Regions from separate parts of the Pseudomonas sp. GOM7 genome, predicted to be linked through region 2. Evidence: predicted binding sites of a transcription regulator. Region 2 holds the regulator's gene; each other region holds the start of a gene.
What was found. The regulator sigma-54, encoded in region 2, starts transcription at its own class of promoters, with help from an activator protein. The targets are predictions, from matches to a motif close to ANTGGCATNNANNTTGCTNT.
Positions count from the first base shown of each region.

Region 1: OU800_RS15895 (flagellar basal body rod protein FlgF) is a predicted target of sigma-54. The motif match lies at 6,950-6,969, and genes of this name have one in related genera.
Region 3: OU800_RS06160 (ammonium transporter) is a predicted target of sigma-54. The motif match lies at 6,289-6,308, and genes of this name have one in related genera.

Region 1 covers NZ_CP113519.1:3,603,212-3,613,413, reverse strand. Annotated here, with positions in the region: gene flgA (flagellar basal body P-ring formation chaperone FlgA) at 1-723, opposite strand, end outside; gene OU800_RS15925 (chemotaxis protein CheV) at 808-1,746, shown strand; gene cheR (protein-glutamate O-methyltransferase CheR) at 1,783-2,610, shown strand; gene flgB (flagellar basal body rod protein FlgB) at 3,847-4,254, shown strand; gene flgC (flagellar basal body rod protein FlgC) at 4,266-4,709, shown strand; gene OU800_RS15905 (flagellar hook assembly protein FlgD) at 4,732-5,397, shown strand; gene flgE (flagellar hook protein FlgE) at 5,434-6,804, shown strand; gene OU800_RS15895 (flagellar basal body rod protein FlgF) at 7,017-7,757, shown strand; gene flgG (flagellar basal-body rod protein FlgG) at 7,804-8,589, shown strand; gene flgH (flagellar basal body L-ring protein FlgH) at 8,629-9,351, shown strand; gene OU800_RS15880 (flagellar basal body P-ring protein FlgI) at 9,501-10,202, shown strand, end outside.
Region 2 covers NZ_CP113519.1:4,361,274-4,371,475, reverse strand. Annotated here, with positions in the region: gene OU800_RS19375 (FagA protein) at 1-202, shown strand, start outside; gene OU800_RS19370 (class II fumarate hydratase) at 204-1,577, shown strand; gene OU800_RS19365 (hypothetical protein) at 1,663-2,115, shown strand; gene OU800_RS19360 (superoxide dismutase) at 2,128-2,739, shown strand; gene OU800_RS19355 (ZIP family metal transporter) at 2,751-3,632, shown strand; gene OU800_RS19350 (HPr family phosphocarrier protein) at 3,915-4,187, opposite strand; gene rapZ (RNase adapter RapZ) at 4,203-5,060, opposite strand; gene ptsN (PTS IIA-like nitrogen regulatory protein PtsN) at 5,063-5,527, opposite strand; gene hpf (ribosome hibernation-promoting factor, HPF/YfiA family) at 5,540-5,848, opposite strand; gene OU800_RS19330 (RNA polymerase factor sigma-54) at 5,949-7,442, opposite strand; gene lptB (LPS export ABC transporter ATP-binding protein) at 7,578-8,303, opposite strand; gene lptA (lipopolysaccharide transport periplasmic protein LptA) at 8,303-8,842, opposite strand; gene lptC (LPS export ABC transporter periplasmic protein LptC) at 8,829-9,395, opposite strand; gene OU800_RS19310 (KdsC family phosphatase) at 9,404-9,925, opposite strand; gene OU800_RS19305 (KpsF/GutQ family sugar-phosphate isomerase) at 9,925-10,202, opposite strand, start outside.
Region 3 covers NZ_CP113519.1:1,362,317-1,372,518, forward strand. Annotated here, with positions in the region: gene OU800_RS06135 (hypothetical protein) at 1-258, opposite strand, end outside; gene OU800_RS06140 (MFS transporter) at 596-1,855, shown strand; gene OU800_RS06145 (GNAT family N-acetyltransferase) at 1,852-2,304, opposite strand; gene OU800_RS24220 (methyl-accepting chemotaxis protein) at 2,377-3,243, opposite strand; partial or broken gene OU800_RS24225 (nitrate- and nitrite sensing domain-containing protein) at 3,286-4,344, opposite strand; gene OU800_RS06155 (GGDEF domain-containing protein) at 4,801-6,003, opposite strand; gene OU800_RS06160 (ammonium transporter) at 6,421-7,725, shown strand; gene OU800_RS06165 (dimethylamine monooxygenase subunit DmmA family protein) at 8,078-8,623, shown strand; gene OU800_RS06170 (PDR/VanB family oxidoreductase) at 8,620-9,564, shown strand; gene OU800_RS06175 (heme-dependent oxidative N-demethylase family protein) at 9,623-10,202, shown strand, end outside.

The sequences.
Region 1 (10,202 bases), 760 kb from region 2:
CCGGGCGCGAATGACCCGTTGCGAACGCAGGTTGCGCACCTGGATCTGCTCGCCGGGCGCGCCGTTGGACAGGGCTTCACCAGGCATGCGCACATTCACCGTGCTGCTGCGAGCGCTGATCACCACCTGATCACCCTTGCGGATCGCATCGACGATCTCCAGATAGTTGGGGGCCAGTACCTGCTCGCTTTGTAACTGTCGCGTCAATTTCTTGCCGATAGCCTGCACGGGGTCGGTCAGGTAACCCTGATTGAGCTGGCCAACGTCACGTTCGACCAGGCTCACATCGGCTGCGCTGAGCACGCTCTTGCGCTTCATGGGGCGCGTGAGTATCAGCACCGGGCGGAACAGGCGCACCTCGCCCGGCACGAAGACCGTCCAGGGCGCGCTGCCGTCGCAGCGTACGCGCAAGGTGACGCGGCCCATCGGTTGCGCAGGGCTTTCCAGGCGCACGCTCAGGGCCTGGTCGCACTGCGGCAGACGCAAGCGCGGATCAATTCGATTGATGCTGATCTCATGGCGTCCCTGAATTTCGCTACGCTGTAAATATTCCACCACGGCCGACTCAAGAAACGACTCGGCAGCGCCGATAAGTTCTTCGGGCGTGGTGACGCTCGCCGGCGCGCCTACGCTATAGCCGAGCAATGGCAAAGCGAGTAAAACGGGGCGCAGGCTGCGACAGATTGCCAGTGGCTGACGGGATGATGACGTTCTAGGTTTCATACTCATTGACGAAGCAAGCCGCGTGCCGCCTGCTAGGCTGTTACAACAAGCGTTACTTGACGATAAAGACAAAGGAGTCCGGGCATGGCCGGGTTACTGGATTCGGTTAACCAGCGTACGCAGTTGGTGGGGCAGAACCGCTTGGAGTTGTTGCTGTTTCGCCTGGATGGCCCGCAGTTGTACGGGATCAACGTATTCAAGGTGAAGGAGGTGCTGCAATGCCCCAATCTCACCATCATGCCCAAGTCCAATGCCGTGGTGCGTGGCGTCGCCAACATTCGTGGCGGCACCATTCCCATTCTCGACCTGGCCATCGCCATCGGTCGCAAGCCGCTGGATGACCTCAAGAGCAGCTTCGTCATCATCACCGAGTACAACACCAAGGTGCAGGGCTTCCTGGTGCGCTCGGTGGAGCGCATCGTCAACATGAACTGGGAGGAGATCCATCCGCCACCCAAGGGCACCGGCCGCGACCATTATCTGACTGCCGTGACCCGTCTGGATCAGCAGTTGGTGGAAATCATCGACGTGGAGAAGATTCTGGCCGAGGTCGCGCCCACGTCCGAGGTGATTTCCGCAGGGGTGATCGACGAGCAGGTGCAGAGCAGCGCGGTGTCCAAGCGGGTGCTGATCGTCGATGATTCCTCGGTGGCGCGCAAGCAGGTGTCGCGCTGCCTGCAGAGCGTCGGCGTGGAGGTCATCGCGCTCAACGACGGGCGCGAAGCCCTGGACTACCTCAAGGGCATGGCCAACGAAGGCAAACGCCCTGAGCAGGAGCTGTTGATGATCATTTCCGACATCGAGATGCCGGAGATGGATGGTTACACGCTCACGACCGAGATTCGTGCCGATTCCCGCATGCAGAAGTTGCACATACTCCTGCATACTTCACTTTCGGGTGTGTTCAACCAGGCGATGGTGAAGAAGGTCGGTGCCGATGACTTCCTTGCCAAGTTCAAGCCAGACGATCTGGCATCACGCGTGGTCGATCGCATTCGTGCAGCGGATGGGGCTCAGGGGTAACTCTTGGCGAACGTTAGGGTTGGTGAGGCGGCATTAGTGTCTTCAGGTAATTTGGATTTCGAGCAGTTCCGGACGTTTCTGGAAAAGGCCTGCGGTATTCTGCTGGGTAGTAACAAGCAGTATCTGGTCTCCAGTCGCCTGAACAAGCTGATGGAACAGAACGGCATCAAGACCCTGGGCGAGCTGGTGCAGCGCATGCAGAGCCAGCCGCGCGGCGGCCTGCGTGAGCAGGTCGTCGATGCCATGACGACCAACGAGACATTATGGTTTCGTGATACCTACCCGTTCGAGGTACTCAAGAACCGGGTCTTGCCTGAGATGATCAAGTCCTATCCGGGGCAGCGTCTGCGCATCTGGTCGGCGGCCTGTTCGTCGGGGCAGGAGCCTTATTCGCTGTCCATGTCCATCGACGAGTTCGAGCGCAGCAACCTGGGGCAGCTCAAGGCGGGCATTCAGATCGTGGCGACCGATCTGTCGCCGTCGATGCTGGCCAACTGCAAATCTGGCGAGTATGACAGCCTGGCCATGGGCCGTGGCTTGTCTCAGGAGCGCCTGCAGCGCTATTTCGATCCCAAGGGGCCTGGGCGTTGGCAGGTCAAGGCGCCGATCAAGAGTCGTGTCGAGTTCCGTCCGCTGAACCTGCTGGACAGTTATGCGGCGCTGGGCAAGTTCGACATCGTGTTCTGTCGTAACGTGCTGATCTACTTCTCCGCCGAGGTGAAGAAGGACATCCTCACGCGCATCCATGCCACTTTGAAGCCGGGCGGCTATCTGTTCCTGGGGGCTTCCGAGGCGCTCAACGGCCTGCCGGACAAGTACCAGATGGTGCAGTGCAGTCCGGGGATCATCTACAAGGCCAAGTAAGGTTCCTTGCGGGGGGGCTTGCTTGGGTAGTCGGGCTTGAGACTGGGCTGGCAAGTTTGTGTGTTGGTTCGTTGAGTGTTTTGGACGCCGCTTTGGGTGTCTTCAGATATTCCGGGTTTCGCCCCCTCGGGCGACTCACTTTTCTTTGAAATCGGAATGCCGCCCAGCGCAAAGAAAAGTAAGCAAAAGAAACGCACCCCCGCCATCCGGCCCCGGCTGCGCCGGGGTTCGTTCGTTCCATCGCTGCTCCGAGGGTCGGCTTACAAGGGCCATCCCTGGCCCTTTAAGCGGGGCCGCCATCGGTATCTCGCGGCATCCATGCCGCTCGCCCCTCTACGCAACGATTCCACTCACCCTCCTGAAGGGGGGCATTCGCGCGCCTGAACGTACATCGGTTCCGGGCATGCCCGGCGTGCTCTGGTAGCAGTGGAGCCATGACGTGGCCGCTTGGTTAAACCAAAACTTTCATTCGCGTAGTTTCATTCGCTTGAATAGCTTGCCGGCCTGCAGCCGGCATCCCGGTCAGCCCTAAGGCTGACCTCATGTGCAACCACTCCGTGCTACTTCTGGGTTACCTCGGGTTCAGGCGCGTGCAGAGCCCGCCCAGGAGGGCGAACGGAGTCGTCGTGGAAGAGGTTGAGCGACATGGATGTCGCGACGACTGCATGGATGCAGGAGGTAGAGCGACGCAGGATGCCAAAGCCGAGAGCCGCGATGGGCCAGGGATGGCCCACCGCGGCGGGCCTCTGGAGCGGCGATGGAGTGAGCGAACCCCGGCGAAGCCGGGGCCGGATGATCGGGCGGAGGGTTTTAGTTACTTTTGCCCGTCAAAAGTGACTCGCCCGGGAGGGCGAAACCAAAAAACATCAACAAAAACGCGGCAATCCGGAACAGACAGCCGAACAACCAACAAGCCAACAAAAATTTGCCAGTGCGGCACCAATCAAGCAGCTCCCCATAAGCAGCAAAATCTCCCAATCAGGTCACGAAGCCACCAGACAGCGACGAATTCAGTCGAAACGACTCGCTGGGTCATCGGCCGAAACTTGAGGGGCAAAGCGCCTGGCCGGCTTTGCCGCTGCTTGCCTGCAGGCGGTAAGGCCTTGCCGCTTTGCCGCTTTCGAGCCAGCAGATTAATCTCAAGTCATTGATATATAAGGTTTTAAATAACTGGCACAGCCTTTGCTGTATGTCTGCCAACAGTGACAGACGGCCCTAGCGGCAAAGGTTCAGAGCATGAGCATCAACTTCGGCAGAGCCCTTGGCATCCACGAACAGGCACTCGGTTTTCGCGCCCAGCGCGCCGAGGTGCTGGCCAACAACATCGCCAACGCCGACACGCCGAACTACAAGGCGCGTGATCTGGACTTCGCCAGTGTCCTGGCTGCCGAGAATTCGCGTCAGCAGCGCGGCCCTGTCTCCCTGAGCCGTACCGACAGCCGCCACATCGCCGCCGATGGTGTGCCTAGCGGCGAAGCCGAGCTGCCCTACCGCACGCCGTTCCAGGCGTCGCTGGATCAGAACAGCGTCGACCTGCAGGTCGAGCAGGCGAACTACGCCGAGAACGCCGTGCAGTTCCAGGCCAGCTTCACCTTCCTCAATAGCAAGTTCAAAGGGCTGACCGCAGCCCTGCGCGGCGAATAAGGAGCGCGATCATGTCCCTAGCCAGTGTTTTCAACATCGCCGGTACCGGCATGAGCGCTCAGAGCACTCGCCTCAATACCATTTCCAGCAACATCGCCAACGCCGAGACCGTTTCCTCGAGCCTGGATCAGACCTACCGCGCCCGCCACCCGGTGTTCGCCACCGTGTTCCAGCAGGCGCAGAACGGCGATCGTGGCTCGCTGTTCGCCGAGCAGGACGAGGCCGGCCGTGGCGTGCAGGTGCTGGGTGTGATCGAAGATCAGAGCAGCCTGATGCCGCGCTACGAGCCTGACCATCCAATGGCTAACGCCGATGGTTACGTCTATTACCCGAACGTCAACGTGGTCGAGGAGATGGCCGACATGATTTCCGCCAGTCGTGCCTTCCAGACCAACGTTGAAATGATGAATACCGCCAAGCAGATGCTGCAGCGTGTGCTGACCCTGGGTCAGTAAGCCAATACGAGGAGCGCAGGTCATGAGCACCGTCAGCGGCACCAACTCGGTACTGGATCAGTACCAGCTCAAGCAGGACACCACCAAGAGCAAGGATCTCGGCAAGAACGAGTTCCTCAACCTGCTGGTGGCTCAGCTCAACAACCAGAACCCGCTGGAGCCTCAGGGCAACGGCGAGTTCATCGCCCAGTTGGCGCAGTTCAGCAGCCTGGAGGGGATCCAGCAGTTGAACAGCAGCGTCAACTCGATGATGTCCAACTTCCAGTCCTCGCAGGCGCTGCAGGCTTCGTCGCTGGTGGGGCGCAAGGTCATCGTGCAGGGCGAGAAGGCGGTGGTCGACACCAGCGAGAGCTTCAAGGGCAGCGTGACGGTGCCGGTAAGCAGCAAGAACGTCTATGTCAACGTCTTCGACAATTCCGGTGCCCTGGTGACGCGCGTCAACCTGGGCGAGCAGGTGGCCGGCAATGCCAGCTTCATCTGGGACGGCAAGGACGACAGCGGCAAGATCATGCCGCCCGGCACCTACAAGTTCGAGGCGCATGCCACCTATGGCAGCGAGACCAAGGGGCTGTACACCCAGTTGCCGGCCAATGTCGACAGTGTCGCGCTGGGTGGCAAGGAACTGATGCTCAATCTTGCCGGCCTCGGCAGCGTTCCGCTTTCCCAAGTGCAGATCATCGGCCAGTAATTATTGTTGCCGGCCATCCCGGCAAAGGAGTTTTCCATGTCGTTCAATATCGGTCTCAGTGGTCTGCGTGCCGCGACCAATGACCTCAACGTTACCGGCAACAACATTTCCAACGCCGGCACTGCAGGCTTCAAGCAGTCGCGTGCCGAGTTCGCCGATGTCTATGCATCCTCGGTGCTGGGCACCGGCAAGAACCCGCGCGGCAGTGGTGTGCTGCTTGCCGACGTGTCGCAGTTGTTCAATCAGGGCAACATCAACTACACGCAGAATGCCCTGGATCTGGCGATCAACGGCAACGGCTTCTTCATGACCAGCAACAACGGCAGCATGAGCTACACCCGCGCCGGTTATTTCGGCACCGACCGTGACGGTTACATCGTCAACAACTTCGGCTATCGCCTGCAGGGCTACTCGGCCGACGAGTCGGGCAACATCCTGCCGATCCAGAGCGACCTGCGCATCAATGCCGGTCAGCAGGAGCCCAGGGCCACCACCTCGGTCACGCAATCGATCAACCTCAACTCCAACGCCGTGCGCCCGGCCAATGCCGGCACCATGGCCGCGCCGACCTTCGATCCAAGTGACTCGAAATCCTTCAACTGGTCGACCTCCACCAATATCTACGATACGCAGGGCAATGCCCACGTCATGTCGCAGTACTTCGTGAAGAACGAGGCGCCGGCCAACAATGGCTGGGTCATGCATGTATTGATCGATGGCGTGAACCCGCGTGATCCGACCAGTACCCAGCCATTCAGCTATGCGATGAATTACGATGCGGCCGGTCAGCTTGCCAACCCGGCTTTCACCCCGATCGCCAGCACCCCGGCCAACCCGGCATTGGATGCGCCGGCCATTCCGGCAACCGCGGCTAACGGCACCTTCGTCCTGGCCCAGGCCGACTGGGTGCCGGCCGAGAAGGATCCGGCCAACCCTGGCGCGCTGGTGCCCAACGGCGCCGACAGTTCTGCCTTTACCTTCGACATGCGCGGTTCGACCCAGTACGCCACGGCCTTTGGCGTCAACAGCGTCAGTCAGGACGGCTATACCACAGGCCAGCTAGCGGGCCTGGAAATCGACGATACCGGGGTGATCTTCGCCCGTTACACCAACGGCCAGTCGAAGATTCAGGGGCAGGTGCTGATGGCCAACTTCGCCAACGTGCAGGGTCTGACGCCCAACGGCAAGACCGAATGGGTGCAATCCTTCGAGTCGGGTGAGCCGGTGATCGGTACGCCGCGCAGCAGTACCCTGGGGGCCTTGCAGGCCGGCGCGCTGGAAGATTCCAACGTGGAAATCTCCGACCAGTTGGTGAACCTGATCGTCGCGCAGCGCAACTACCAGGCCAACGCCAAGACCATCGAAACCGAGAGCGCCATCACCCAGACCATCATCAACCTGCGCTGATCCCTGGCGCACCTGGCAAAGCGGCAAGCCTGGCTTGCCGCTTTGCTGCTTCCGGCCCGGCAAAACTTCGCCGCCAAGATCCTTAAAGCCTTTTTATCTTCTCTAATACTCCTTTTAAATCAGTATCTTGTGGTTGTTTTTCGGGAATGGCACGGCACTTGCTTTAGAGCATGCAAAGAGCCAAGGGCACGTCGCCCACTCGGAGGATTTCCATGGACAAGATGCTGTACGTCTCCATGACAGGTGCGCAGAACAACAGCCTGGGGCTGCGCGCCCACGCCAACAACCTGGCCAACGTGTCGACCACCGGTTTTCGCCGTGATTTCGAGCAGGCGCGCTCCATGCCGCTGTTCGGCGAAACCTTCCCGGCCCGCGTATTCGCCATGAGCGAACGCCCGGCCACGGATTTCCGGCCAGGCTCGTTGCAGGAAACCGGGCGTGATCTGGACGTGGCCGTCGGCGGCAAGGGCTGGATCGCCGTGCAGGCTGCCGATGGCAGCGAAGCCTATGTGCGAACTGCCAGCCTCAACATCGATGCCCTTGGCGTCCTGCGCACCGGCAATGGCTTGCCGGTCATGGGCAATGCCGGGCCGATCGCCGTGCCGCCGGAGCAGAAGGTGGAGATCGGCCAGGACGGCACCATCAGCATCCGCGCGCTGGGCGAGGCACCCAATACCCTGGCCGAGGTCGACCGCATCAAGCTGGTCAATCCCGATCCCAAGCAGATGGAGAAGGGCACCGATGGCCTTATCCGGGTCAAGGGCCAGCCCCAGGTCGAGCCCGATGCCACCGTCACCCTGACCTCGGGCTTTCTCGAGTCGAGCAACGTCAATGCCGTCGAAGAGATGACCGCCATCCTCGCGCTGTCCCGCCAGTTCGAGCTGTCGGTGAAGATGATGCGCACCGCCGAGGACAATGCATCGTCCGTGGCTCGGGTTTTGCAACTTAGCTAATTACCAGTACGCGGCGCCGTAAAACCGGCGCCCGAGGAGAAACGACATGCTTCCGGCTCTGTGGGTCAGCAAGACAGGCCTGTCCGCCCAGGACATGAACCTGACCACCATTTCCAACAACCTGGCCAACGTGGCGACCACCGGCTTCAAGCGCGACCGCGCGGAGTTCGAGGATCTGCTGTACCAGATTCGCCGTCAGCCGGGTGGCCAGTCCACCCAGGACAGCCAACTGCCCTCCGGCCTGCAGCTCGGTACCGGGGTGCGCATTGTGGGCACGCAGAAGATCTTCACTGCAGGCAGCCTGCAGACCACCGAGCAGCCGCTGGATCTGGCGGTCAACGGTCGCGGTTTCTTCCAGATCCTGATGCCCAATGGTGACGTGGGGTATACCCGCGACGGCAGCTTCCATCTCAATTCCGATGGCCAGATCGTCACTTCTCAGGGTTTCGCGCTGGAGCCTGCCATCGTCCTGCCGGCGGAGGTGCGTACCTTCACCGTGGGTGAAGACGGCACCGCCTCCGTGACCACTGCCGGCAACCCGCAGCCGCAGGTCATCGGCAACATCCAGTTGGCCGACTTCGTCAACGCCGCCGGCCTGGAAGCCATCGGCAACAACCTGTTCCTGGAAACCGGCGCCAGTGGTGCGCCGCAGGTAGGGGCGCCGGGACTCAACGGCCTCGGCACCACGCTGCAGAACACCCTGGAAAACTCCAACGTCAGCGTGGTCGAGGAACTGGTGAACATGATCACCACCCAGCGCGCTTATGAAATGAACTCCAAGGTGATTTCCACCGCCGATCAGATGCTGTCGTTCGTGACGCAGAACCTCTGATCCATCGAGCCCGACTAGTTACACCGTGAGGTAGAGGTTATGAACCGGCAATTGATCTGTTTTCCCCTGTTGGCGAGCGTGCTGCTGAGCAGTGGCTGCGTGGCGCCGACGGCCAAGCCGGACGATCCCTATTACGCGCCGGTGCTGCCACGCACGCCCATGCCGGCGGCGCAGAACAACGGCGCGATCTATCAGGCCGGGTTCGAGAACGGCCTGTATGACGACCGCAAGGCCTTCCGCGTCGGCGACATCATCACCATCACCCTCAACGAGCGTACCCAGGCCAGCAAGAACGCCAACAGCGCGCTGAAGAAGGACAGCAGCGGCACCCTCGGCGTGCCCAACCTGTTCGGCATGGCCGTGGCCCCTGACAACCCGCTGCGCAGCCTCAGCGCCCTGGGCATGACCAACAACAACCTGAGCCTGGATTCGAGCTGGGATTCGCAACGCGCCAACACCGGCTCCGGGCAGGCAGGGCAGAGCAATAGTCTGTCCGGTTCGATCACCGTGACCGTTGCCGAAGTACTGCCCAACGGTATCCTCGCCGTGCGCGGCGAGAAATGGATGACCCTCAATACCGGCGACGAGCTGGTACGTATTTCCGGCCTGGTGCGCGCCGACGATATCGCCACCGACAACACCGTGGCCTCGACCCGTGTGGCCGATGCGCGCATCACCTATTCCGGCACGGGCGCCTTCGCCGATGCCAACCAGCCGGGTTGGATGAGCCGCTTCTTCATGAGCCCGTTGTGGCCGTTCTGAGCTGGAGAGCCGTTATGACATCCTGGATCAGTGCCCTGCGCCCGGCCGCTCGTGAGAGCAAGCCGCAGTACTCCTGTCGTCAGCAGTTCGCCGCAGCGCAGCGTGGCTATCGCCGCCGTGGTGCCAACGACTGGCTGCTGCTGGCGACGATGCTATGCAGCTTGCTGATCAGCCTGCCAACCCAGGCCGAGCGTCTCAAGGATCTGGCCTCCATTCAGGGCGTGCGCAGCAACCAGCTGATCGGCTACGGCCTGGTGGTCGGTCTCAACGGCACCGGCGACCAGACCACGCAGACACCTTTCACCGTGCAGACCTTCAACAACATGATGGCGCAGTTCGGCATCAAGGTGCCGGCTGGTGGCAACGTGCAGCTCAAGAACGTCGCCGCGGTTTCGGTGCATGCCGATTTGCCGGCGTTCGCCAAGCCGGGCCAGGCCATCGACATCACCATCTCCTCCATCGGTAACGCCAAGAGCCTGCGCGGCGGCAGTCTGCTGATGACGCCGCTCAAGGGCATCGATGGCAACGTCTACGCCATCGCTCAGGGCAACCTGGTGGTCGGCGGCTTCGATGCCAGTGGCGCCGATGGTTCGCGCATCACCGTCAACGTGCCCTCGGCCGGACGCATTCCCGGCGGTGCCACGGTCGAGCGCCCTGTGCCCAGTGGTTTCGATCAGGGCAATACCCTGACTCTCAACCTCAATCGCCCCGACTTCACCACGGCGAAGAACATCGTCGATCAGATCAACGACCTGCTCGGCCCCGGCGTGGCTCAGGCCATCGATGGTGGCTCGATCCGCGTCAGCGCGCCGCTCGACCCCAATCAGCGCGTCGATTACCTGTCGATTCTG
Region 2 (10,202 bases):
CGCCGTGGATCGGGCCTTGCCCTGGCACTGGCGCTGCCTGTGTCTCGACCATGCCTGGCGGCCGCTCTATGCCCTGGATCGACTGGCCGTCACGCGCCAGCGTCAGCAGCGCCTGAACCATCTCCGCAACCGGCTGGCGACCCTGCGTCTGCAGCCTTCCCTCCGTTTCGATGAACCCGCACAAGGACATCCCTATGAATGACATGGCCACGCGCATCGAGCGCGACAGCATGGGCGAGCTGGAGGTGCCGAGCGCAGCCCTGTACGGCGCGCAGACGCAACGTGCAGTGAACAATTTCCCAGTGTCCGGGCGACGCATGCCGGCGGCCTTCATCCGTGCTCTGCTGCTGGCCAAGGCGGCAGCGGCGCGGGCCAACGTCGAGCTGCAGCAGGTCGATGCGGCCATGGGCGATGCCATAGTCGCGGCCTGTCAGGAACTGCTGGCCGGCGACTACCTCGCGCACTTTCCGGTGGACGTGTTCCAGACCGGCTCCGGCACCAGCTCCAACATGAACGCCAACGAGGTGATCGCCACCCTGGCCAGCCGTATTCTGAGTAGCCCGGTCAGCGCCAATGACCACGTCAATTGCGGCCAGAGCAGCAACGACATCACCCCCACGGCCATCCACGTCAGCGCCGCCATCGAGTTGCACGAGCGCCTGCTGCCGGCCCTGGGCCATCTGCTCAAGGTGCTGTGCGAGAAATCCCTGGAGGTGCAGCCCTACGTCAAGACCGGGCGCACTCATCTGATGGACGCCATGCCGGTACGCATGAGCCAGGTGCTCGATGGTTGGGGCCAGCAGATCCAGGCCAACATCGAGCATCTGCGCGCTCTGCAGCCGAGCCTGCAGGCGCTGGCGCAGGGCGGTACGGCGGTGGGCACCGGGGTCAATGCACACCCGCGCTTCGCCGAGTCGTTCTGCCTGGAGCTGAGCGCTCTGAGTGGCATCACCTTCACCCCTGGGCAGAATTTCTTCGCCTTGATCGGCTCGCAGGACACCGCCGTGGCGTTGTCTGGGCAGCTCAGGACGCTGGCTGTGTCCTTGATGAAGATTGCCAACGATCTGCGCTGGATGAACTCAGGCCCTCTGGCTGGCCTGGCCGAGATCGAGCTGGAGGCCCTGCAGCCGGGCTCGTCGATCATGCCGGGCAAGGTCAATCCGGTGATTCCCGAGGCCACCGCCATGGTCGCCGCGCAGGTGATGGGTAATGACGCCACCATCGCCATCGCCGGGCAGTCCGGCAACTTCGAGCTGAATGTCATGCTGCCGCTGATCGCCGACAACCTGCTGGGCAGCATCGACCTGCTGGCCAATGCCAGCCGTCTGCTGGCCGACCGTGCCATCGCCAGCTTCAAGGTCAACCAGGCCAAGCTCAGGGAGGCGCTGGAGCGCAACCCCATCCTGGTCACGGCGCTGAACCCGATCATCGGTTATCTCAAGGCAGCCGAAATCGCCAAGCAGGCCTACCGAGAGGGGCGGCCGATCATCGAGGTCGCGCTGCAGCACACGGATCTGTCGCGCCAGCAACTGGAGCAGTTGCTGAACCCGGAAAGGCTCACCGAAGGCGGGCTCTGAAGGCCTGACAGGGGCAGCGCGTGGTCGGCCACCACCGTTGCCCTCGATTCGTTCATCGCAACTGCCGTTTCGGCAAGGGGCTGTCATGGAGCACTGGAAGACCGTCATCGAAGCGGGCAATCGCTGCTTTACCGAGGGGAACTGGGTTCAGGCGCGCGAGCTGTACCTGCAGGCGCTGGCCGAGGCGCAGGTGCTGCTGGGGCGCTGGGCCGATCACGAGCAGGCAGTGGCGGCGTTCGTCGTTTCCCACCACAACCTGGCCGACCTGCACCTGACGCTCGAGCAAGCGGAGTCGGCCGCGGAAAACCTCTGTGCCTGCCATGAGCGCCTGCTGAGCATCCTTGGCAATGGCGCGCTGCCCGAAGCACTGCAGCAAGCGGCGCTCAGGCACAGCCAGCGCACCTATCTCGAGCTGCTGCAGTTCATCGCCGAGTACGGCACCTTTCCGCGTACTGATCGCCTGCTCGGTGCTGCCCGGCGTCATGCCTGTACGCCTCATCCGAGCTGCTCGTGCGGCCCGGGCCCTGTCTATCACTGAAGGAGTTCGTCCATGCCGCACAGTCTGCCAGCCCTGCCTTATGCCTACGACGCCCTGGAACCGCACATCGATGCGCAGACCATGGAGATCCACCACAGCAAGCATCATCAGACCTACATCAACAACCTCAATGCCGCGCTGCAGGGCAGCGAGTACGAGGAGGTGCCGGTGGAAACCCTGCTGCGCGAACTGGCTGAGCTGCCCGAAGCGCTGCATGCAGCGGTGATCAATCAGGGCGGTGGGCATGCCAACCACAGCCTGTTCTGGACGGTCATGTCGCCCAGTGGTGGCGGTGAGCCGAGTGGCGAGCTGGCTGCGGCCATCGACAGTCAACTGGGTGGTTTTGCTGCCTTCAAGGAGGCCTTTACCAAGGCTGCCCTGAGCCGCTTCGGCAGTGGCTGGGCCTGGCTGAGCCTGACCCCGGAGAAGCGTCTGGCGGTGGAAAGCAGCGCCAACCAGGACAGCCCGCTGATGCATGGCAACACGCCGATTCTCGGCCTGGATGTGTGGGAGCACGCTTATTATCTGCGCTACCAGAACCGTCGACCGGAATACATCGGCGCCTTCTACCATGTCATCGACTGGGACGAAGTGGCGCGTCGCTACCGCCAGGCCATGGGTTGAGCTGGCAAGGTATGCGCGTGACGCAGGCTGTTGCGCTTGGCCGTAATGGCCGCATCTTCCGCTACCTGCTGGGTGGCACCATCCTGTTCTGTGGTGGCCTGCTGCTGCTGATCCAGGCCCTGGTGCTGCTCGACCAGAGCGCGCAACCTCGTCTGCTGCAAGCGCTGCAGGCTGGCCTGCTGTGCGCTTCCGGCACGGCCCTGGGGGCCTTGCCGGTGTTGTGCATGGGCAACTTGTCCGCACGCATGCGTGACAGGCTGCTGGGCTTCGGCGCCGGGGTGATGCTGGCGGCCACGGTGTTTTCCCTGCTGGTGCCAGCACTCGAGGTGGCCAGGGAACAAGGCTTCTCGGCCTGGGGCGCGGGCGCTCTGGCCAGTATCGGCGTGTTGCTCGGGGTGGTTGCCATGCACCTGTTGGGGCGCCGCCTGGCGCAACGGCAAGGTGAGCAGAGCCTGGCCTCCGGGCTCGTCCTGTTCGTCATCGCCATCACCGCACACAACGTGCCCGAAGGCATGGCGGTCGGCGTCGCCGCTGGTGCAGGCTTGAGTGGTGCGCAGGGGTTGGCCATCGGCATTGCCCTGCAGGACATGCCCGAGGGATTGATCGTGGCACTGGGCCTGGCCAGCGCTGGCATGGCGCGCGGCAAGGCGGTGCTGATCGGTGTGGCCTCGGGCCTGGTGGAACCGTTGTTCGCGGTGCTCTGCGCCTGGTTGGTGGGCATCTCGCAGCTACTGCTGCCCTGGGGCCTGGCGTTGGCAGCGGGGGCGATGCTGTTCGTGGTGATCCATGAAGTCGTGCCCGAGTCGCAGCGCGAAGGGCATGGCAGCGAAGCCTGCCTGGCCCTGACCGCAGGCTTCTGCCTGATGATGGTGCTGGATACGGCCCTGGCGTAGCCCGCATTAATCCGGGGGAGGGCTCCCGGATTGCATCCGGGCTACCTTTGTACATGTGTAGGAGCGAGCTCTGCTCGCGAAGCTTTTGGCGTTACCTGCGTTCGCGAGCAGAGCTCGCTCCTACAGTTCGTAGGGTGCGCTGTGCGCACCGCTTGTGCTTCGGATGCAGCGGCTTGGTGCGCACGGCGCACCCTACGGCGTCGCGTATACCGGGCGCTCCGTGCACGATGGATGTCTTGCAGCTTGCAGCTTGCAGCTTGCAGCTTGCAGCTTGCAGCTGCTTTATTCGCCCTCGTCGAAATAGTTGTCGATCAGCGCGATCAGCGCCTGCATGGCCGCTTCGTCCTGCTCGCCCTCGGTGTGCAGATGCACCGGGGTGCCTTTGCCGGCCGCCAGCATCATCACCGCCATGATGCTCTTGCCGTCCACCAGGCTGTCGCTGCTACGGCCGATACGCACCTGGCAGGGGTACTGGCTGGCAACACCGACGAATTTGGCGGCAGCACGAGCGTGCAGGCCGAGTTTGTTGATGATGGTGACTTCGCGGATTGGCATCGCGGCAGGGATTCCTTAGCTGAGGTCGCGGTGGCGAACCTGGACGTTCTTCAACGAATGCTTGAGGGCTTCGCTCAGGCGTGCGGCCAGGTACACCGAACGATGGTGTCCACCCGTGCAGCCGATGGCGATGGTCACGTAGGCGCGGTTGCTGGCGGCGAAGCGCGGCAGCCACTTCTCCAGGTAGGTGAGGATGTCCTGATACATATCTTCGACCTCCGGCTGCGCGGCCAGGTAGTCAATGACCGGCTGATCGAGACCGGAGAAGTCGCGCAGCTCCGGCTTCCAGTAGGGGTTGGGCAGGCAGCGGGCGTCGAACACCAGGTCGGCATCGACCGGCATGCCACGCTTGAAACCGAAGGATTCGACGAGAAAGGCCGTGCCGCTCTGGGTTTGCCCGAGCAGGCGCAGCTTGAGGGTGTCGCGCAACTGGTAGAGGTTCAGGCGCGTGGTGTCGATCTTCAGGTCGGCCAGGTCGATGATCGGCGCCAGCAACTGGCTTTCGTAAGCGATGGCTTCTGCCAGTGAGCGGTTGTCGTTGGTCAGCGGGTGGCGCCGACGGGTTTCCGAGAAACGCTTGAGCAGGGTGTCGTCTTCGGCGTCGAGGTAGAGCACCTCGCAGCGAATACCGCGCTTGTGCACTTCGTCGAGCAGTTCGGGAAAGCGCCGTAGCTGGCTGAGCAGGTTGCGCGCATCGATGGATACCGCGACCTGAGGCAGCATCAGATCGCTCTGCGGCAGGAAGCGTTCGGCCAGATCCGGCAGCAGGCTGGCCGGCAGGTTATCGATGCAGTAGAAACCGTTGTCTTCGAGTACATCGAGGGCAGTGCTCTTGCCGGAGCCGGAGCGACCGCTGACGATGATCAGGCGCATGGTTATTGACCGTTCTGGATGTCCACGACCACCTGGTAGAGCGCTTCACTGGTCGGCGCCTGGCGCAGGCGTTCGCGCACGTCCTGGCGGTCGAGCATGCTGGCGATCTGGCGCAGGAGTTCGAGGTGGGCGTCGGTGGCGGCTTCCGGCACCAGCAGGACGAACAGCAGATCGACCGGCGCGCCGTCGATGGCGTCGAAGTCGACTGCCGTGTCCAGGCGCAGCAGGGCGCTGATCGGTGCGTTGCAGCCGGCCAGGCGACAGTGAGGGATGGCGATGCCGTTGCCGAAGCCGGTGGAGCCAAGCTTCTCGCGGGCGATGAGGCTCTCGTAGATGTCCTGATTGTCCAGCTCATCGAGGTCGCGGGCGACCAGGCTGGCGATCTGTTCGAGCACACGCTTCTTGCTGCCGCCCGGCACGTTCACCAGGGAACGGCCGGGGGTCAGGATATTTTCAAGTCGGATCATGGAAGGGAAATGTCAGCGGGCTGTGGCGCCTTGCAGGCGATCGAGCTGCTTTTCCTTGTGCTTGATAAGTTGACGGTCGAGTTTGTCTGCCAGCAGGTCGATGGCAGCGTACATATCGTTATGTTCGGCGTTGGCGACGACCTCACCGCCAGCAACGTGAAGGGTGGCTTCGATCTTCTGCTTGAGCTTTTCGACCTCCATGATCACCTGAACATTGGTGATCTTGTCGAAGTGGCGTTCCAGTCGGCCGAGTTTCTCGCCGATGTAGTCACGCAGGGCGTCGGTCACATCCAGCTGATGTCCACTGATGTTGACTTGCATACCGCTTTCTCCTTGTTGCCTTGTGTAAGAGATAGGCCTTAACGAGGCCCACCACCGGAACACTGTGGCCTGCTCGCCATGGACGAGCAGTCGATCTTGCTCACATCAGTCGCTTGCGTTCGCTGGAGGGGGCGATACCGAGGGATTCACGGTACTTGGCCACCGTGCGACGGGCGACTTGGATGCCTTGTGCCTCCAGTAAACCAGCGATCTTGCTGTCGCTCAACGGCTTTTTCGCGTTTTCCGCGGCCACCAGTTTCTTGATGATGGCGCGAATCGCCGTCGACGAGCATTCGCCGCCTTCGGAGGTGCTGACGTGGCTGGAGAAGAAGTATTTCAGCTCGTAAATGCCACGCGGGGTATGCATGAATTTCTGCGTGGTGACGCGCGAGATGGTCGACTCGTGCATGCCCACCGCCTCGGCGATGTCGTGCAGCACCAGGGGCTTCATCGCCTCGTCGCCATAGTCGAGAAAGCCGCGTTGGTGCTCGACGATCTGCGTGGCTACCTTCATCAGGGTCTCGTTGCGGCTCTGCAGGCTCTTGATGAACCAGCGCGCCTCCTGCAACTGGTTGCGCATGAAGGTGTTGTCGGCGCTGGAATCGGCGCGTTTGACGAAGCCGGCGTACTGCGCATTGACGCGCAGGCGCGGCATGGCTTCCTGGTTCAACTCCACCAGCCAGCGGCCGTTGTGCTTGCGCACGATGACGTCCGGCACCACGTATTCCGGCTCGCTGGATTCGATCTGCGAGCCCGGGCGCGGATTGAGGCGCTGGATCAGCTCGATGACCTGCTTGAGCTCGTCTTCCTTGAGCTTGGTGCGGCGCATGAGCTGGGCGTAATCGCGGCTGCCGAGCAGTTCCAGGTGTTCGCTGACCAGGCGCTGGGTGTCGTTGAGCCAGGGCGTGCTGGCCGGGAGTTGGCGCAGTTGCAGCAGCAGGCACTCGCGCAGGTCGCGGGCGCCGATGCCGGCCGGCTCGAACTGCTGAATGCGGTGCAGCACCACTTCCACTTCGTCCAGTTCGACGTCCAATTCCGGGTCGAAGGACTCGGTCACTTCCTCGAGGGTTTCTTCGAGGTAGCCATCGTTGTTGATGCAGTCGATCAGGGTGGCGGCGATCAGCCGATCCTTGTCCGACATGGGCGCGAGGTTCAGTTGCCAGAGCAGGTGGCTGTGCAGGCTCTCGCCGCTGGAGGTGCGGGTGGTGAAGTCCCACTCGTCATCGTCGTTGCTTGGCAGGCTGCTGGCGCTGGTCTGGTAGATGTCTTCCCAGGCGGTATCGACCGGCAGCTCGTTGGGAATGCGTTCGCCCCACTCGCCTTCCTCCAGGTTATCAACCGTCGGAGTGGCTTCCTGGTAGCTCTCTTCCTTGCTCGGCGCGGGAGCAGCGCTTTCGGCGCCGTCGGCCATCGGGTCGCTGTTGTCGAAGTCGTCGCCGTCTTCCTGGCGCTCGAGCATGGGGTTGGATTCCAGCGCCTCCTGAATTTCCTGTTGCAGATCCAGAGTCGACAGTTGGAGGAGGCGGATGGCCTGTTGCAGCTGCGGGGTCATCGTCAGCTGCTGGCCCATCTTGAGGACTAGCGATGGTTTCATTGCAGACCTTAATTTACCGGCGAGTTACGCCTTCCACATCAGGGCGCCGAAGCGCCGCCAGGAAGCAAATTATATGCCTGAAAATCTCGTCCTTGCCTAGGGGCTGTCCTATTTCCGTCATCTAAATATGGATGTTTACAGACGGAACTCGTGGCCCAGATAAACCTCTTTCACCGTCTGGTTGGCGAGGATGGTCTCGGCGTCGCCTTCGGCAATCAGTTGGCCATCGTTGACGATGTAGGCCGTTTCGCAGATGTCCAGGGTCTCGCGTACGTTGTGATCGGTGATGAGAATGCCGATACCCTTGGTCTTGAGGTGATGGATGATCTGCTTGATGTCGCCCACGGAGATCGGGTCGACACCGGCGAAGGGTTCGTCGAGCAGGATGAACTTGGGGTTGGTGGCCAGGGCGCGGGCGATTTCCACGCGGCGTCGTTCACCACCGGACAGGCTCATGCCCAGGTTGCCTGAGATGTGGTGGATGTGGAATTCCTGCAGCAGGTTCTCCAGCTCCGCCTGGCGCCCGGCGCGGTCGAGATCCTTGCGCGTTTCGAGGATGGCCATGATGTTGTCGGCCACCGACAGCTTGCGGAAGATCGAGGCTTCCTGCGGCAGGTAGCCGATGCCGGCGCGGGCACGACCATGCATGGGCTGGTGGCTGACGTCGAGGTCGTCGATCAGCACACGTCCCTGGTCGGCCTGCACCAGGCCGACGATCATGTAGAAGCAGGTGGTCTTGCCGGCACCGTTGGGGCCGAGCAGACCGACGATCTGGCCGCTCTCGATGTTCAGGCTGACGTCGCGTACGACCTGGCGGCCCTTGTAGCTCTTGGCCAGGTGTTGGGCTTTGAGAATGGCCATTACTGCTGTTGATCCGCGGGTTTGTTCTTGGGTTGGATGACCATGTCGATGCGCGGACGCGGCACGCTGACGTTGTTGCCGGTGGCGCGTCCTGCGTTGACGATCTGGCGGCGGGTGTCGTAGACGATCTTCTCGCCCTCGAAGGTATTGCCTTCCTGGATCACCTTGGCCTGGTCGATCAGTACGATGCGTTCGTTGCTGGCGAAGTACTGGATGGTCTTGCCGTAGGCTTTGACGATTTCCTTGTCCACGGCGGGCTTCTGCTCGTAGTAGGCGAGGTTGCCGACCGAGGTGAACACGTCGATGTCGCCGCTGGCGGTCTGGGTGATGGTCACGGTGTCGCCAGTGATCTTCAGGGTGCCCTGAGTGATGATCACGTCGCCGCGATAGACCGCCACGCCCTGCTTGTCATCCAGTTCGGCGGTATCGGCCTGGATGCGGATCGGCTGGTCGCGATCGGAGGGCAGAGCCCAGGCGGCCGCGCTTCCAAATGCGGCGCCGAGGCTGAGAATCAGGGGGAGGGTGTTAACGAACCTCATGCTGGCCTCTTACGTTGGACAGCAGGAGCATCCTGCCGTCATTCAAGTACGCTTTCATTCCTTGTGCCGTGGTCACCCCGTTGGCCGCGACGATTCTAACGGCTTGCTCGGTCTGCGCATATTCCTTGTCAGGAATTACGGTCATGCGGCTACTGGTGATGATGGTGGGGCGGTTCTTGGCATCGGTACGGGCAATGCGCACGTCGTCGATCAGTTCCACCTCTTTGCCGCCGGGGGATACCTCGGCGCGCTGGCTGGTGACCTTCCACGGCAGGTTGGTGCCGCGGTACAGATCCAGTTTGGGGTTTTGCACCTGGGTGATGTCGGTGCTCTTGACGTGCTCGAGCTTGTCGGCGGTCATGCGGTAGTGCAGCTTGCCATCGTCCTGGAACTGCACGGTGTGCGCGCCGATGGCGTAGAAGTCGATGGTCTCGTCGCTGTCCGTCTGTTGCGGCGTGCGGCTGGTTTCCGGAGCGATGTTCCAGTAGCCGAGTGCGCCGACGAGTACGGCGATCAAGGCGAATATCAGCAGGTTGAGCGCTTTGCGTGGCATGTCGTGCCCTACAGGTAAGCGGCTTGAGCCGCGTCCAGCGTGCCCTGGGCACGCATGATCAGTTCGCAGAATTCGCGCGCAGCGCCTTCGCCGCCACGCGCCTGGGTCACGCCATGGGCGTGCTGGCGGACGAAACCGTCGGCGCTGGCCACGGCCATGCCCAGGCCGACGCGGCGCATGACCGGCAGATCCGGCAGGTCGTCGCCCAGATAGGCGACCTGTTCATAGCTTAGGCCGAGTTCGGCGAGCAGGCCGTCGAGTACCACGAGCTTGTCCTCGCGGCCCTGGAACAGATGCTGGATGCCGAGGTTGTTGGCACGCCGCTCCACCACCGGGGTCTTGCGCCCGCTGATGATGGCGGTGCGCACGCCCGAGGCCATGAGCATCTTGATGCCATGGCCGTCGAGGGTGTTGAAGGTCTTGAACTCGCTGCCGTCTTCGAGAAAGTACAGGCGGCCGTCGGTGAGCACGCCGTCGACATCGAACACGGCCAGTTTCACGGCGCGGGCACGCTGCAGCAAGGTATTCATCACATCACTCCTGCGCGCAGCAGGTCGCCGAGGTTGAAGGCGCCCACCGGGCGGTCTTCTGCATCGACCACCACCAGGGCGCTGATCTTGTTGTCTTCCATGATTTTCAGGGCTTCCGCGGCGAGCATTTCACCATGTACGGTCTTGCCGTGTGGGGTCATCACCTCGTCGATCAGCGCCTGGCGTACGTCGATGCCCTTGTCCAGGGCGCGGCGCAGGTCACCGTCGGTGAAGATGCCGGCCAGGCGGCCGTCGCGCTCCAGCACGGCGGTCATGC
Region 3 (10,202 bases), 2.4 Mb from region 2:
GCCGGCGATGCTGTTGGTTTCGTTACGCGAGCGTGCGCCTTCCATGCTCGCCTTGATGTGCTCGAAGACGTTCATTGGCACATCGCCGTTTTCCAGCGGTAGCCCGTCATAGTCGACCTTGAGCAAGGGCGACGAACCCATGAAACCCAGCAGCGAGGTGGTGTCGTCGAGCGTGAGGTCACCGCTGTGGATCAGGCCGTTCACCGTTTCGAGCAACTCGTTGCGTGACATATGGGTGAAGTCGTACTTCTTGCTCACATCGCTTTCGCCGGTTGTGGCGGAAGCCGACTTGCCGGCTGCTGCCTGCAACTTTTCCGCGAGGATGCTGGCGAACGAGCTCGACTGGCCGCCACTTCTGTTGGCGTGAGTTTGCGTACTTTGGCTACTGAAGAGGTTCGTGGCTCCAGTTTCGACTTTCATGTTGCCTCCCAGGCAGGTCGTGTCGGATCAACGCTGAGCAAATTCGGTGCCGTTCGTCTGGCTTGCTGGGCGATCACGCAAAATTCGCGGCAGGCACGGCACTGCAGTGGGGGATTCGACTCTATGGATGATTCCTTACCGCTTCGTCCAACTCCTGCCATGCGAGCGTCTTCAATTGGATAACAACCATCACGACCGGCGTAATGCCCTCTCTCTGGACTGGCTGAATTTCTTCCTCGCCGATGTGCGCGACGGCCTGGGGCCATACCTGGCGATTTACCTGTTGGCCGTGCACAACTGGGAGCCGGCCAGCATCGGTCTGGTGATGAGCCTGGCCGGTGTCAGCGCGCTGCTGATGCAGACTCCGGCCGGTGCCCTGGTCGACAGAACGAAGGCGAAAAGGGCAGTTGTGGCTGCCGCCGCGCTGGTGGTGACCGGCAGTTGCCTGCTGTTGCCTTGGCTGACCAGCTTCGGCTGGGTGGCCGTGACCCAGACCATCAGCGCCATCGCTGGTTCGGTGTTCGCCCCGGCCATCGCCGCGATTTCCCTGGGCATCACCGGGCCGCGTGCTTTCACCGGCCGCATCGGGCGCAACGAGAGCTTCAACCATGCCGGCAATGCCTTTGCCGCGCTGCTGGCCGGCGGTTTTGCCTATCTGTTCGGCCCGGTGGCGGTGTTCTATCTGATGGCGGTGATGACGGTCGGCAGCATCATCGCCGTCAGCCGAGTGTCGGCCAGCGCCATCGACCATGACGTTGCGCGTGGTTTCGTGCCGGCCTTGCCCCACGAGCAGGCCTCCGGCTGGCGCGTGCTACTGGGCAACCGGCCATTGCTGATATTCGCATTGTGCTGCGCGCTGTTTCACCTGGCCAACGCTGCCATGCTGCCGCTGGTCAGCCAGAAGCTGTCGGAGGTCAATATGCAGATGGCCACGCCGCTGACCTCCGCCTGCATCGTCGCGGCGCAACTGGTGATGGTGCCGATGGCCATGCTGGTGGGGCTCAAGGCTGATCGTTGGGGGCGCAAGCCGCTATTGCTGGCAGGCTTTCTGATCCTGCCGCTGCGCGGTGCGCTCTATACCCTGTCCGATGATCCCTACTGGCTGGTGGCCGTGCAGTTGCTCGACGGCATCGGCGCCGGCCTGTTCGGCGCGCTGTTGCCCATCGTGGTCAAGGATCTGACCCAGGGCACCGGGCGTTTCAACGTCAGCCTGGGCGCGCTGTCGACGGCGTTCGGCCTCGGCGCCGCGCTGAGTCCCGGCTTGGCCGGGTTGGTGGTGCAGGGCGCCGGCTACGATGCGGCGTTCCTGACCCTGGCCGGTATCGCCGCGCTGGCTTTCCTGCTGCTGTGGCTGGCCATGCCGGAAACCCGTGGGGCGAGAGCCATAGCCGACCAGGTGGAGCCCGCTGTGGTTCCAGGCGAGGCCCTCGGCTAGCCGAGCTGGCGGGCCATGATCAGAATGCGCTCGTCGCCTTCGAGCACTTCCCGTTGCAGCACGAAGCCAAGGTGCCGGTAGAAGCCCTGGGCGGTCAACGAGGCGGGCACGCGCAACTCGGTGATGCCTTGCGCGCGGGCGAGCCGTTCGAGCGCGGCCATTAGCGCTTGGCCGACGCCCTGGCCTTGCGCGCTCGGGGTGACGAAGACGGATCTGACCACATGCCCATCCAGGCTGGCGGTGCCGAGCAATTGCCGCGCCTGCTCGGCGACCAGCACCCGACGCGTAGCGATCAGTTGCGCGACGCGCTCGGCGGTGAAGTTCTTCTCCACCTGGGCGATCACGTGCGCGGCGTAATCCCTGGCGTTGCTGATGCGCAGGGTTTCGACTATCACCCGGCTGATTGCTGGAGCATCGTCTGGCTGTGCGGCGCGTATCTCGACGCTCATGGTCTGGCTCGATCCTGAAGGCGATGAATCGCAGAGGCTGCCGGCTCGTCGAGAGCCGGCAGCGAATGCCTGTCAGCCTACCTTGAAGCGCCCCACCAACTGCTGCTGATGATCGGCCAGGCTGGCCAGCTCGCGGCTGGTCACGGCGGTCTGTTCGGCGGCGGCGCTGACCTGGATGACCAGGTCGTTGATGTCGTTGACGTTGCGGTTGATCTCTTCCGACACCAGGCTCTGCTCCTCGGCGGCAGAGGCCACCTGGATGTTGCGGTCGCTGATGCTGGCGATGCCGTCGGCGATCTGCACCAGCAGTTCGCCGGCCTTGACCACGTTGCCGGCGCTGGCCTGCGCCTTGTCGAGGGTTTCCTGCATGGAGCTGGCAGCGCGATCCGAGCCACTCTGCAGGTTGCTGATCATCTGCTGGATGCTGACGGTGGAGTCCTGGGTCTTCTGCGCCAGTTGCCGTACTTCGTCGGCGACCACGGCAAAACCTCGGCCTTGTTCGCCGGCACGGGCCGCTTCGATGGCTGCGTTCAGGGCCAGCAGGTTGGTCTGTTCGGCAACGCCACGGATAACGTCGAGCACCGAGGAGATGGCATCGCTCTCTTTCTTCAGCTCGACGATGATCCGTGCGGTCTGCTCGGCCTGGGTCGACAGGGCCTGCACCAGGCGCACGGTGTTCTCGATCTCGCGCTTGCCCTGCAAGGTATCGTCGTTGACCTGGCGCGACATCTCGGCCGCTTCGGTGGTGCTGCGGGCCACGTCTCTGACCGTGGCGCTCATCTCGTTGATGGCGGTGGCCACCTGATCGGTGCCCTGGCGCTGCTGGGCCACGTTCTGGCTGGTCTGCAGGGCCGCAGTCGAGGACTCTTCGGCAGCGGTGGCCACCTGTGCGGCGGTACCGCCGATTTCCTGGATCACGTCCTTGATCTGCTGCGCCATGTTGTCGAGGTTATGGGCGATCACACCGAACTCGTCGCGGCCATCGTAATGGGTATGGGCAGTGAGGTCGCGTTTCGACAAGGCGACCAGGGTGTCGTTGAGGTCGCTGACGGCCGATCTGATATTGCGGATGATCAGGTAGGCCAGCAGCACCACTGCAGCCAGTACCCCGAGTATGGCGCCGATGGTCAGCCACAGGCTGCGTGCGGCTTCCTCATAGGCGTGCGTGGCGAGAGCGCCGACGCTCTGGCTCAGCGCGTTTTCCACCTGCACCATGAGGTCGATGCGCGCGGTGGAGAGCTTGAACCAGTCTGCTGGTTTGACGTTCAGCGCTTCACCCAGGGGCGTTTCCAGTGCCGTGCTGCGCATACCGATGGCGGCCTGCGCGTCGGGTTGCTGCAGGGCCTCGTCGAGCTGGCGCTTGAGCTCCGCTGCCGCCCTGCGCTGGAAAGCATCCTGATAGGCCATGAACTCGCCGATGTTGTGGCTCAGGCGTGAGAGCAGCTCGGCATCGATCTGGTTGCGGCTGTAGGCCAGTCCCAGCAAGGCGCGTTCGCGGCCGGCACGCTCCTTCATTTCCACGAACTGGTTGAGTGCGCCGAGGGCGCGCAGGATCTGCGGCTCGCTGACACTGGCCTCCAGCGACTGGGTGTAGCCGATCAGTGCTTTGATCAGCGCGGTATAGCGGGCGCCGGATTCGCTATTGTCGATCGACTGACCATCGACCTGCTGGCGCAAGGCACCGATCGCAGCGAGGTCTTTCATGACCTGTTCCAGGCCTTCGCTGGCATCTGCCGGTAGCCCTTGCATCTGCTTGGCTGCAGCATCGCTGTCGAGGCGAAACTGCTTCAGCGCGTCGGCCATGGCTGTCCCTTTGCTGCCCAGGAACACGCCGCTGGCACCGCGCTCGCGCTGCAGGGCGGTAACCACGTTGCTGATTTTCTGCGCGGTCTCGATGGCGAGCACGGTATGTTTCATCTCGCTCAGCGTCTGGTATTTGCCGGCGAGGTACACGGCAGAGAAGGCCAGGAAGCCGAACAAGGGAAATATGAGTATGAGCAGGAGTTTCACGCTCAACGGGGCATTCTTGACCATCTTCATGAACCTATCATCTGGATTGAGGTGTAGCGGGCGAGCGTAGGGCGACTAGCGCAGGCCAAGGGCTCGCGGCCATGCGGGGCGTGTGCGCCTTTGCCAGGGGAAGTGTTGCTGTGCTGGGTTGCATCTGCTTTCGACATGGGGTCATCGGTCGTCCTGACGTGCGCCTGGTTCAGGCGCCTCCCGAGGCGCGGGTGCGTTCTCGAGTCTCTCGTATGAACAGCTCATCGTGCGCTGAGCGGGTTTCTTTAGCGAAGCCTGCCCAGCGGTTTGGCAGACAACAATCGTGCAAAGGTCGAATGAGCCGGTCGCTCCAGGGCGAGGCATCCGTTCCGATTGCCGACATGCTCAAGGGAAAGCTTAGACAGAATCGCCCAGTGTGCCTTGACGAGGGGCAATGAAGCGTCGTTCTGCCGTAAATCTCAGGAGGCCTTCGGGCATCTGTGTCGCGCGCTGAACTCAGCCGACCTGAGCCTCCGCCGGTACCTGCACGCAGACACGGTTGCGCCCCTGTTGCTTGGCCCGGTAGAGCAAGTGGTCGCACTGTGCGAAGAGATCTTCAACCTGTTGTACATCAGGTGAGTGAGTGGGGCAGGCGCCGATGCTGATGGTCAGGTGCATCAGGGCGTCGGGGCGGTGTAGATGCTCGATGGCGAGGTTGGCCACCTGCTCGCGCAAGCGCTCGGCCAGGGCGAGGAGTTCCTCGGCATTGGCTATCTGCAGGAGGACGACGAACTCTTCGCCACCGTAGCGGAACACCTCGCCCTGGCCATGGCGCAGGCTGGCACTGATGCAGCCGGCGACCTGGCGCAGGCTCTGATCGCCGATCTGATGGCCATAGTGATCGTTGAAGGGCTTGAAGAAGTCGATGTCCAGCAACAGCAGGGAGAAGGGGCGACCGTTGCATTGCATCTGCTGCCAGTGCTGCGCCAGAGTGCGATCGAAGGCACGGCGGTTGCCTACGCCGGTCAGCGCATCGGTATTGGCCAGCTCCGCCAGGCGCAGGTTGAGCGAAGCCAGTTCGTCGCGCTGGCGCTGTTTTTCCTGATCTTCGAGAAAGGCTCGGCGCACGCCGTTGATGTTGGTCCAACTGATGAACAGGCTGAACAGCAGCACCGGCAGGTAGGCGATGCTGAACACCAGCACCGGCTTGCTCTGGCCGTCATGCAACAGCCACAGGTTATACAGAATGATCGCCGAGATGGCGCTTGAGCAGGCCAGGATGCCCCGGAAGCTGTAGCGTGCACCGAGGTTGGCGAGGATGATGAAGACCACCGAGGCGTAGACGAAGGTGGGCACGTCGGGTGAGCTGCTGCGCTTGAGCAGCTCGAACCAGGCGATGGTGGAGATGATGTCGTGGATCGGCATCAGCATGTCCATCAGCAGCACCTTGCGGATGCGCCAGAACACCAGATAGATGTTGAACAGGCCGATGAGACTCAGGCCGCTGCGCAGCAGCAGGGACTCCAGCGCCATGTCGGGAATCAGCAGGGCATCGGCGAAGACGTACAGGTCATAGGCGAACATGGCGATGAAATTGATCGCCAGCAGGAAGCGGCCATGCTGCTGGACGACGTAGCGCTCGTACGCTGTCCGCTGCCGGGGCGGTATCGCACGACCCGTTTGCCTGACGGACACGCTGCCTGGCTCGAAGGCGCTCATCGTGGCGGATTCCTGTTTTTCTTCATGACACGTTCTGGTGAAGGCAATTGTATTCCGATGCCGAAATGATGGCGCTTTGATGCTTGCTTGCAATGATGCGCCATTATTACGCCGCTACTCCCGCATGGCGAGGGGGCAGCATTTTTTACAGGTCTGAACCGCCGTTTTCGTTTCCTGCACCAAGACGGTGAGGCTTGTTGCTAGCGAATCTCCGAGTGAGTCAGTGTGCCTTGCTCAACCTTATGATTTTGTTTCACTTATTTTATTTGTAATTGGGTGTTTCCAATTGGCAAGAGGATTGCTATGCCTGTGGGGAAATAAAAATTCCTGTCAGGATATGTTGTCCGGCAGGGTCTCGCATGCCGATGCCGCGCGATAGGTCGCGCTGGACGGCTCCCTGATTGGAGGCTGTAGTCGATGATCCGTAGTCGTGTTGCGTTGGGGGTTATTCCGTTGTTGGGCAGTGCCGTCGCGCAGGCGGCCGAGACGCCCGTGATCAACAGTGGCGATACGGCGTTCGTGGCGCTCTGCTCGCTGGTGGTGTTGCTGATGACGCTGCCTGGCCTGGCGCTGTTCTATGGCGGCATGGCGCGTGGCAAGAACGTGCTGTCGATCCTCATGCAGGTGTTTTGCACCGCATCGCTGATGTCGGTGCTCTTCGCCATCTATGGCTACAGCCTGTGCTTCACCGACGGGGGGGCCTGGCAGTCGCTGATCGGCGGGCTGGACAAGCTGTTCCTCAAGGGCGTGGGCACCGACTCTGTGGTCGGCACCATTCCTGAATACCTGTACTTCCTGTTCATGCTGCTGTTCGCCGCGATCACCCCGGCGATCATCGTCGGCGCCTTCGCCGAGCGCATGAAGTTCTCGGCGGTGATGCTGTTCATGGCGGTCTGGCTGACGCTCAACTACATCCCCATGGCACACATGGCCTGGGGCGGTGGCTGGGTGTTCAACCTCGGCGTGCAGGATTTCGCCGGTGGCAACGTGGTGCACCTGAACGTGGGTATCGCCTCGCTGGTCGGCGCCTGGCTGATTGGTCGGCGGCGTGACTACGGCACGTCGGCGGTGGCCCCGCACAACATGACCATGACCTTCATCGGCGGCGGCCTGCTGTGGGTCGGCTGGCTCGGCTTCTGCGCCGGTTGCGCCCTGGCGGCCAGTGGTTTCGCCATGCTGGTGATGGTCAACACCATGCTGGCTAGCTGCGCCGGGGCACTGGCCTGGATGCTGATCGAGGGCGTGCACCGTGGCAAACCGAGCCTGTTCGGTGCGGTGTCCGGGGCCATCGCCGGGCTGGTGGCGATCACCCCGGCCTGTGGCTACGTCGGCCCCATGGGCGCCATCGTGCTGGGTCTGATCGCTGCGCCGGTGTGCGTCTGGGCGGTGGAGAAACTCAAGCCCGCCATGGGCCTGGACGATGCCTTCGACGTGTTCTGCGTGCATGGTGTGGCCGGTATCCTCGGTGGTTTGCTGACCCCGGTGTTCGCCCTGAGCGAATTGGGCGGGCAGGGTTTTACTGGCGAGCGTGGGCTGTTCGATCAATTGCAGGTCAACGCTGGCGTACTGCTGTTCAGCATCCTCTTCTCGGCACTGACCAGTTGGCTGGCATTCAAGATCGCGGCGCTGTTCTGCGGGGGGCTGCGCGTGGATGAAGAGCAGGAGATCGACGGTCTGGATCTCGCCGCGCATGGCGAGGTGGGCTACAAGTACTCCAGTTGACCTTGCCCGGGGCTGTTGCCGTTTCGTGCGGCAACAGGCCCTGAAGAACGACGCCGGCGCATGGGGCCGGCGTTGTCGTTTCTGCGTGGCGCCTGCTGTGGCCACCTTTTCTTCACCCTTCAAGTCCCGTTTTCAAAAAACGTCCCCATGCGCCGCAGTGGCGCGCATTGCCCCGCCCTTGTGCAGCGTTCGCCAGCCTGCAGTGGGGCTGATCGGGTCTGCCCCAGCGCTGGCGCGGGGTGACGGAAATGGCACAGTCCATGCTTTCTTGTTGAGAACAAAAAGTTCTCCAAGGGAATTTTCTCTGGAGGCAAACCGACCATCGCCTTGCTCTCACCCGGGAGGATTTCCGATGACAGCATCCAGTACCGAACCCCTGTTCAGTACCCCACGTTATGCCAGCGAGGCGTCCAGGCAGCCGGCCAGCCGCCGGATCGTGGTGGCACAGCAGGCGAACCTGGCCGCCAGGTTGCTCGACCACCCGACACCGACGCTGCTGCTGTGCCTGGGCGAGACGCTGCCAGGCAGTGTCGAGCAGGAAAGTCTGCCCAGCAGCGAAGCGCTGTACCTGCGTTTGCAGATGCTGCTGGAGCAGGCCCAGGCCGGCACCCGGCTGTATGTCTGTGGCGATGAAAGCTTTCTCTGGCACATCCACAGCCTGGCGCGGCAGGCCGGCCTGCTCGGTGACGAGATCGAGCTGTTCAAACGCGGCACACGGCGCCGCCTGTATTGCGTGCACTGCGGGCATTTCCAGGACATCGGCAACGAAGGCGAGTGCACCTGTGGCCAGTGCCGGGTCAGGCTGTTCGTGCGCGAACATTTCTCCCAGCGCCTTGGCGCCTACATGGGCGTGTGCCTCGACCCGGACAACCCCCTTGCGCCGGAGGTGCGGCCATGAGCGCGATGATCGAGGTGCAGGTCACCGAGGTGCGTCAACTGACCCCGGTGGTGCGCGAGTTCAGCTTCCGCGCTGTCGACGGCACGCTGCCGGGCTTTTCCTGTGGCAGCCACGTGCAGGTGATATTGCCCACCGGGGGGCGCACGCTGCGCAATGCCTATTCGCTGTTGGGCGACCCGCGCGACAGTGGTGTGTACCGCATCGCCGTGCGCCTGCAGGAGGCCTCGCGTGGCGGTTCGCGCTACCTGCACGAGCAGGTCAGGGTGGGCGATCGTCTGCAGATCGGCGCGCCAAGCAACCTGTTCGCCCTGCATTCGCAGGCCCGCCATCACATTCTGGTGGCCGGTGGCATCGGCATCACCCCCTTCATGGCCTATCTGGCTGAGCTCGAGGCGCAAGGCGCTTCGTTTGAACTGCACTACGCCTACCGCAGCGGCCTGACCGACGCCTACGCCAGCGAGCTGCGCGAGCGCCTGGGCGAGCGCTTCCATGGCTACGACGCCGCTACCGGCGAGCGCCTGGACTGCACCAGCCTGTTCGCAGGCAAGCCGCTTGGCAGTCACCTCTACGTCTGTGGGCCGCAGCGCCTGCTCGACGAGCTCAAGGTGCTGGCCGCCGCTCATGGCTGGTCGGCCGGGCGCCTGCACTGGGAAGCCTTCGCCGCGCCCGAGCCGGGCCAGCCGTTCACCGTCGAGCTGGCGCGCAGTGGCCAGCGCCTGCAGGTGCCGGGCGACCACAGCCTGCTCGAAGCGCTGGAGGCGGCGGGAGTGGAGGTGCCCAACCTGTGCCGGGGCGGGGTGTGCGGGCAATGCACCACGCGCTACCTGAGCGGTGAGGTGGAGCACCGCGATCACTACCTGGACGAGCAACAGCGCGGCGCAGCGCTGATGCCCTGTGTTTCCCGTGGCGGCTGCTCCGGCACGCTGCTGCTCGATCTCTAGGGGCACATGCCCCAACGCTTGCTCATGGTGCGCATAGCGCACCCTACAGGAGAGAGTCATGCCCGTCGTGATGAAACCGCTGGAAACCTACCGGGACGATTTCACCTTCAGCAACAGCCCGCAGGCCATCGCCCGTTTTCCCTTCCCGTTTCCCGAGGACAGCTACATGTACTCGGTCAACCTCGAACCGGCCACGCCGCGCGAGCCGGGTTCGGTGTTCGAGCACTGGTTCGATATCGACGAGCACTACGTCTCGGAGATGGCCGAGCGTGCCTGCGTGCTGGAGAAGGACCCGGAGCGCTGCCTGGTGATGCCGCACATGGCCCAGGCCGCCTGGGACACCCTGGAAATGCTGATGGAGCACCTGGCCGCTGACTACCCCGAGCATTTCGCCCTGGAGCGAGACGGTGATCAGTGGCTGTGGATCAACCGCCCGCTGGGCATCGAGCAGCGTTTCACCTTTGGTGATGCCAGCACCCTGCCGTTCGAGCCACTGGAGTACATCACCCGCCAGGTGCAGGGCGACTTCGCCGTGCTCGACCAGCGCGACGGCGATCTGTTCATGGACGCCGGCATGGTCACCTGCCCGGCGGACTGGTCGATCAAGTTCGACGCCGGCATGAGCTTCAAGCAGTGGC